Regions from separate parts of the Pseudoalteromonas sp. MMG012 genome, predicted to be linked through region 1. Evidence: riboswitches for the same ligand, from Rfam matches in the RefSeq annotation. Region 1 holds a riboswitch; the other holds the start of a gene.
What was found. A riboswitch is a leader RNA that binds a small molecule or an ion and turns the genes downstream of it on or off. The one in region 1 is predicted to bind cobalamin.
Positions count from the first base shown of each region.

Region 2: linked by a shared signal. The riboswitch ahead of J8L97_RS04560 (TonB-dependent siderophore receptor) and the one ahead of J8L97_RS00700 (ABC transporter ATP-binding protein) in region 1 are both predicted to bind cobalamin.

Region 1 is NZ_JAGJEF010000001.1:147,713-151,130, forward strand. It holds gene J8L97_RS00685 (FAD:protein FMN transferase) at 1-19, shown strand, start outside; gene nqrM ((Na+)-NQR maturation NqrM) at 112-324, shown strand; gene J8L97_RS00695 (histidine phosphatase family protein) at 420-1,019, shown strand; cobalamin riboswitch at 1,025-1,157, shown strand; gene J8L97_RS00700 (ABC transporter ATP-binding protein) at 1,306-2,121, shown strand; gene J8L97_RS00705 (iron ABC transporter permease) at 2,118-3,107, shown strand; gene cobT (nicotinate-nucleotide--dimethylbenzimidazole phosphoribosyltransferase) at 3,141-3,418, shown strand, end outside.
Region 2 is NZ_JAGJEF010000008.1:75,263-78,680, forward strand. It holds gene J8L97_RS04560 (TonB-dependent siderophore receptor) at 1-1,445, opposite strand, end outside; cobalamin riboswitch at 1,533-1,703, opposite strand; gene msrA (peptide-methionine (S)-S-oxide reductase MsrA) at 1,898-2,428, opposite strand; gene J8L97_RS04570 (efflux RND transporter permease subunit) at 2,421-3,418, opposite strand, start outside.

The DNA.
Region 1 (3,418 bases):
GTTTAAACCTTATTTGTGAGTAAGGAGTAACCGCGTTATAATGAGGGGTGTTTTATACCGTCGTCAGCTCAATAGTTGAGTTGTTTTTTTGCATTTTAAGAGGCCTGTGCAATGTCGCTGTTTTTACTTACATTTGGTTTACTGATTTTAATTGTTACGGCAATGGCAATCGGTGTGATTGTTCAGAAGAAATCTATGGCAAGTAGTTGTGGTGGCCTTGGTTCTGTTGGTATTGATAAAGCATGTGACTGCGATGATCCATGTGATCGACGCAAAAAGCGCTTAGCTAAAGAGCAAATTTGGAAAGAAAACCAAATTTTATAATATGCTAATAAAATGACGTTAGTAGCAGGTTGTTGCTAATTTTAATGCGAGCTATAGGCTCGCATTTTTGTATCTGAATTTTGGGAGGAGGGGTTATGCAGAGCACATGGTATTTTTTGCGTCATGGTGAAATCGTCGAGCAAGGTATATTATGTGGCCGTTCTGATATAAATCTCAGTCCTCTCGGTTGGCAGCAACTAGAAGATGTAATGAAAGGTATTACCGCAGTAACGCAAATCTTCAGCTCCCCACTAGTTAGATGCAGTAAGTTTGCGACAAAAATTAGCGAACAAAGGCAATTATCTGTTGAGATAGTTGATGATTTGCAAGAAATGGACTTTGGCCTGTGGGATGGCAAGCCTTTTGAGTGGTTATGGTGCAATACTGATAAACCGAGCATCGGTGATTTTTGGGCTGATCCTTGGTCACATACGCCACAAGATGCAGAGTCTATGACGAATTTTCATTTACGAGTTCAAACTTGGTGGCAATCACAGCTAGCGATCCCAAACGATGAGTGTAGCTTGGTAATAACCCACGCAGGTGTTATTAAACAGTTGTTGGCTATGATTCTGCAGTTTCCTAGTAATAGCGTGAAACAGCTTAGTATTTTTGATGTTGGGTATGCTAGCGTAATAAAAGTGCAGGTGTACTATGATGAACAAGGTGTCGCTTGGCCTAAAGTTGTATTTTAGACGTCTAGACAGCATAATACGGTTGTTTGTTGGTATTTCTTGGGAATGAACTGCAAATGTTCAACTGTCCCCGCAACTGTAAAGTACTGTGAGTACGAAAGTCAGATACCAAGACCAACAACTTTCTCATGAGCGGGCGTACTCTGAGTTGTTCAATATGCTTCATAATACCCATATTTCAAATGATATGATGGGTTGTCTTTTATATTGCTCACCTTGATATAACGCGTACACTGCTGATTTATTCAATCGCTTGTTAAAGCTTAACTGATGCTAAAGGGGCACTGTGGAAGACGCTAAAAAGTGCCAAACGAAAGTTATTGAAGTACGTGATCTTGCGCTGAAAATTGATGATAATCAGATACTCAGTGATATTAACTTCTCGATTGATACAGGCAAGTTTGTTGGCTTAATTGGCCCTAATGGAGCTGGAAAATCTTCGTTGTTACGAAGCCTATATCGATATACAACCCCAACGACGGGAGAAATTGTCTTTTTAGGCAAGCCTTTATGCCATTACTCAAGACAAGACTACGCAAGGCAAGTCGCAGTGGTGTTACAAGAGATCCCAGACCAATTTAATTTGAGTGTTTTTGATGTAGTGGCAATGGGGGTATTACCTCACAAGTCATTATTTAGTGCTGTGAGTTTACAAGATAAATTAGCTGTAGCCAGTGCTATCGATAAAGTAGGTCTCAGTGATAAAACTCGCCAGCCATTTTCTTATCTTTCCGGTGGTGAAAAGCAACGGGTATTAATTGCGCGAGCGATAGTACAGCAGCCTGTGTTTTTGATTATGGATGAGCCAACGAGCCACCTTGATGTGAAGTATCAAATTCAAATAATGGAGCTTGCTAAATCACTCAACATCACAGTACTCGCTTCTTTTCATGACTTAAATCTTGCTGGTGCATTGTGCGATGAAATACTCGTTTTAAAGGAAGGTGCTTTAGTTGCACATGGAAAACCACTTGACGTGTTCAATGCACAATTGTTGGCGGATGTTTATGGCGTATGTGCATCGGTAAGTTCTGTTTCATGCCCTTATGAAGGCATCGAGCAAGTCCCACATATTCGGTATCATTACGGATATGCATTATGAAGCGTATCGTTACAATATGTGTACTGTTCTTTGGTTGTGTATTCAGTTTTTTTATGGCGTTGAAGTTGGGAGCAATTGATATTACGGGGGAGCATGTCTTTAATGCACTGTGGCAATATCAAGCAAATGACTTCTCACAAAAAATTGTGGTTGAGCTACGTTTGCCACGCGTTATTCTCGCATTTATTGCAGGTAGTGGCTTAGCATTGGCTGGACTCATTTTACAGACGGTGACTCGTAACCCTTTGGCTGATCCTTATCTTTTTGGTATTTCATCTGGCGCATCTTTTGGGGTTGTATTACTGTTCGCACTGACAGGCATTCAAGCTGGTCTTGCGCTTTCAGGGGCAGCGTTTGCCGGTAGCTTGTTGGCCATGACGCTCTTGTTGTTGATTGCAAAAGGGCGAGGCTCTGCTCAAGTAGAGGCGATGTTATTGGCTGGGGTTGCGTTGTCCTTCCTATTCAGTGCGTTTACAAGTTTATTATTGTATTGGAGCGATCCTCAGGCGATCAGCGCTATTTTATTTTGGAACTTAGGCAGTTTTAGCAGAGCCGATTGGCAGTGGCTATGGTTACCCTCTTTTGTGGTCTGTGCTTGCATGTTGGTGATGCTGCTGTTACGCCGTTCAATCAATGCCCTTTTACTGGGTGATGAAAGTGCTACGACTCTAGGTGTGAGCGTTGAAAAGCTACGTTTAGGTATGTTGCTGTTGAGTTCGTTGTTAACGGCTGTGTTAGTCGCAATGTGTGGTGGCGTCGGGTTTGTAGGATTGATGATCCCACATATTGTACGTTTTTTTGTGTCTCAAGCGACAACTTTAGGGCTGTTCGCAACAGCGTTGAGTGGTGGGTTGTTAATGATTTGGGTTGACGTTATTGCACGGGTCGCATTAGAAAATCAAGAGTTACCGATTGGCGTGATCACTTCAGCAATTGGCAGTGTCTTTTTCTTAGGTCTGCTGATGTTTCGAAAGCGGTCAGCCTAGTTGGGTTGTGAAATACATAATGAGAATAAACATATGGTAAAGCCATTAGATAATAAATTTTCAGCACAAATAAAACAAAAGATTGATTTAAAAACCAAACCACTCGGCGCATTAGGGCAGTTAGAGTGTGTTGCTTTTCAGTTGGTGAGTATTTTTTCTCAACACACATCAGATTCTGAGTTTTTATCAAAAAAATGGGTTGTTATAGCACCCCAGTTAATCGTATTTGCAGGGGATCATGGTATTGCCTCACAAGGCGTATCGATAGCACCGAGTGAGGTGACGGGGCAAATGGTGGCTAATTTTGCAGC
Region 2 (3,418 bases), on a different contig from region 1:
TTACCCTTATATGCAAAGTTGATAGCCCTTGTTTTAGAGCGCTCAGGTAATAAGTTTGCGTTACCTTTAAAAGCACCACGATTACCATAAAGTTCAAACAATGTTGGGGTTCTGACACCTTTAGAGAAAACGAATTCAGCAACAACTTCGTGCCATTGATAGGTAGCTCCTAACTCATGTGTATCGAACTGGTCGTTAGCATATAGCGTTTGCGCTGTTGTACTTTTGAGAGGCTCATTACTCGATTTGTTGTGTAGCTTGTTGTACAACCCATATATATTAATAGGTAGTGTATTTCCTTGCCACTCGATACGTGTGCCGTAGCTTGTTTGCTGCAATTGCGCTTTGATATCGCATTCGCTGATGCCATTACATGGATTTGCTTGATCATTTATGAATTGTTCGGACTGAAAGGCGTGGTCGGTGAGGGTAATAAAAGGTGTAAATGTATAACTGTCCCAGATAACCGTTGGCTTTACGCTCACATGTTTTTTATCAGAGTTATAATGATAACTTTGCTCTGAAACTCCGTTGGGGGCGTCTAAATAAATTTCACTCTTATCTTGATAATAGCTATCCAGCTCAATGCTGGGTACATAAGCATGTATATCATGCAACGTATGCAAATAGCCGAGACGCCATGTTTTAGTGGCTAAATTGGATGTGGTTTCAGGGGAGTTATTTCTATAATTCGGTAACTCTTTCGTTTGATCTGAATATTGCCCGTGAATTCTAACTCTGTTGTTTTCAAATTTTATATTATCATTGATATAGAGTGTATTTTTACTGTAGCCATTGTTAAGCAATGCCTGCTTTTCAGAAATAGAAGGGTTGTTAAACGTTTGAGGCACTAAGTATTGGTAATTATTATTGGTATTTAGCGTTTGTGCGCCGAGCGTTAAAGTATGCTGGTCAAAAATCGTATTGACCGTAGCATTTAATTCGGTATGACCAAAAGATCCGACGACGGCTGATAGCTTTTTTTGTGAGCTATCTGGATTGTACGTATTGATCCTTACAACACCGCCAATGGGAGTAGCCCCAGTCCCAATGGCTTGGCTTTTACTTATTTCTATGCTCTGAATTTGCTCTGTTGGGATTTGATTTAAATCGAATCCACCAAATTGACTGTCGTTGACGAGCTGCCCATCAATATAAAATTGTACTTGCTTACTATTTGAACCTCGGATAGAAATTGCAACTGGGTTACCGAGTCCACTGATTTGGCGTATTTGAATACCATTTATAGAGCTTAGAATATCGGACAAGGTTTGAGCACTATTAATAAACTCATGACGCTGGAAAATTTTATAAGAGGGTGAATAGCTGCCTGTATGTTCAACTTCTAAAATTTCTATGTTGGTGCTGTCACTGGGCGCGACCTCTTTGCTTGATACTGTGGGTATGACCAATAAAGCGAACACAAAAAACATAAATAGTTGCATAAGTATCTCATTATTAGGGGAGCAATGAGAAATACAGTCATGCTAAAGCATCACGATATATCCCATATTGCCCACCGCAATATTATAAACTGGATTTTATAGTGAGGCCGGTCTCCGGACTTTGGTGAACATGTTTGCTCAGCCATTACCGTTGCGGGGGCAGTATTAGACTATTTAACCAAGGTGGTTACGGCACTAATTTCCCGATTATCTTTATCCGATACAAGAGGATTAAGCACCTCACTATTTTGACGCGTAGTCTGAGGTCTTTATAGGTAAATGTCAAAGTCTATACGGTGTCTTGATAATTGTGTTATGTCGATTTCTAAATTATATTTGATGGCGATAAAAGAGGGTGAATGATTTTTGTTTATTAAAAATCAAGGTGTTATGGTTTTTTGGGATGTTCGAAAGCAAGCTTTCTATGGCATCCCATTCATTAGACGGGAGTTTTAATCTATGTTATTCACAAATCGTTGTTCAAACTTTGCTATTTTTGGCGCAATTAACATACTGCAATACCCCTGATTAGGGTTCTCATTAAAATAGTCTTGATGGTAGTCTTCTGCCGCGTAGAATGTTTGTGCTTCGCTGACTTCGGTAACAATAGGTGCTGATATTTGTTGCTGAATGTTTGTGATCGTATCACTGATTGTGCGATGCTGATATTCATCGTGATAATAAATCACACTTCTATATTGTGTACCAATGTCATTACCTTGGCGATTTAACTGGGTTGGATCATGTAACGTAAAGAACATAGCCAGTAAAGTGTCGTAATTAACCATGGTGCTGTCAAAGCTTACTTCCACTACCTCTGCGTGGCCGCTATCACCTTGGCAAATAGCTTTATAAGTTGGCTCTGGTGTGTGTCCACCTGTATAGCCTGAGCGAACCGATGTAACTCCTCTAACGCGACGAAATGCAGCATCAATACACCAAAAGCAGCCGCCACCAAAAGTGGCTTTTTTTATACTAGTCATGTTCAACCTTTTTTATAGCTGTAGCCTGTTGCTCTAATTGTAGCGCTAAAAACTCTGGTGATTGTGTGTTTTTAGACAATAAGTTATACGCACAAGGGATCACAAATAAAGTGAGTAATGTGGATACACTCACCCCAGCAAAAACCACGACACCAATCACCATTCGACTCTCAGAACCGGGGCCAACAGCCATAACGAGTGGAATTGCGCTCATTACAGTCGTAAGTGAAGTCATAATGATAGGCCTTAAGCGCTGGACCGATGCCGTTACGATGGCTTGTTCAAATGCGATACCTTTGTCACGCAGTTGATTGGCAAATTCAACAATCAGAATACCGTTTTTGGCACTCAAACCAATTAACATGACGATACCAATTTGGCTATATATATTGAGCGAGCTATCGGTTAGGTAAAGTCCGTACATCGCACCAACGAGGCCAAGTGGCACAGTTAACATAATTACTAGTGGGTGAATAAAGCTTTCGAATTGTGCTGCGAGCACTAAAAAAGTCACGGTTAGTGCTAAGATAAAGACGTAAGTCATGGCTGATTCACCTTCATAAAACAGTTGTGATTCACCTTTGTAGTCTATTGCACCATCAATATTATTCTCTTCAGCTGCAACAGTGTTTAAGAAGTCCAGAGCTTCAGCCAACGTATAGCCATTCGCTAAGTTTGCCGTGATCGTTATAGCACGCATTCTGTTGTATCTATTTAGACGTGACGCGGTGGCCGCTTCATTGATGCTGATCAAGCTGTCAAGAGGGATCAGTTCATCAGTACGTGATTTGACAAAAATATTTGCGATATCATTGGGACCGCCAAAGTCAGCTTTTGTGCCTTTTAGTATGACATCATACTCTTCACCCCGATCGATAAAGGTGGTGACTCTGCGTTGCCCCAACATTGTTTCAAGCGTATTACCTATATCACTGATAGACACACCTAAATCAGCCGCTTTAGTTTTATCTATTTGAATTAAAAACTGTG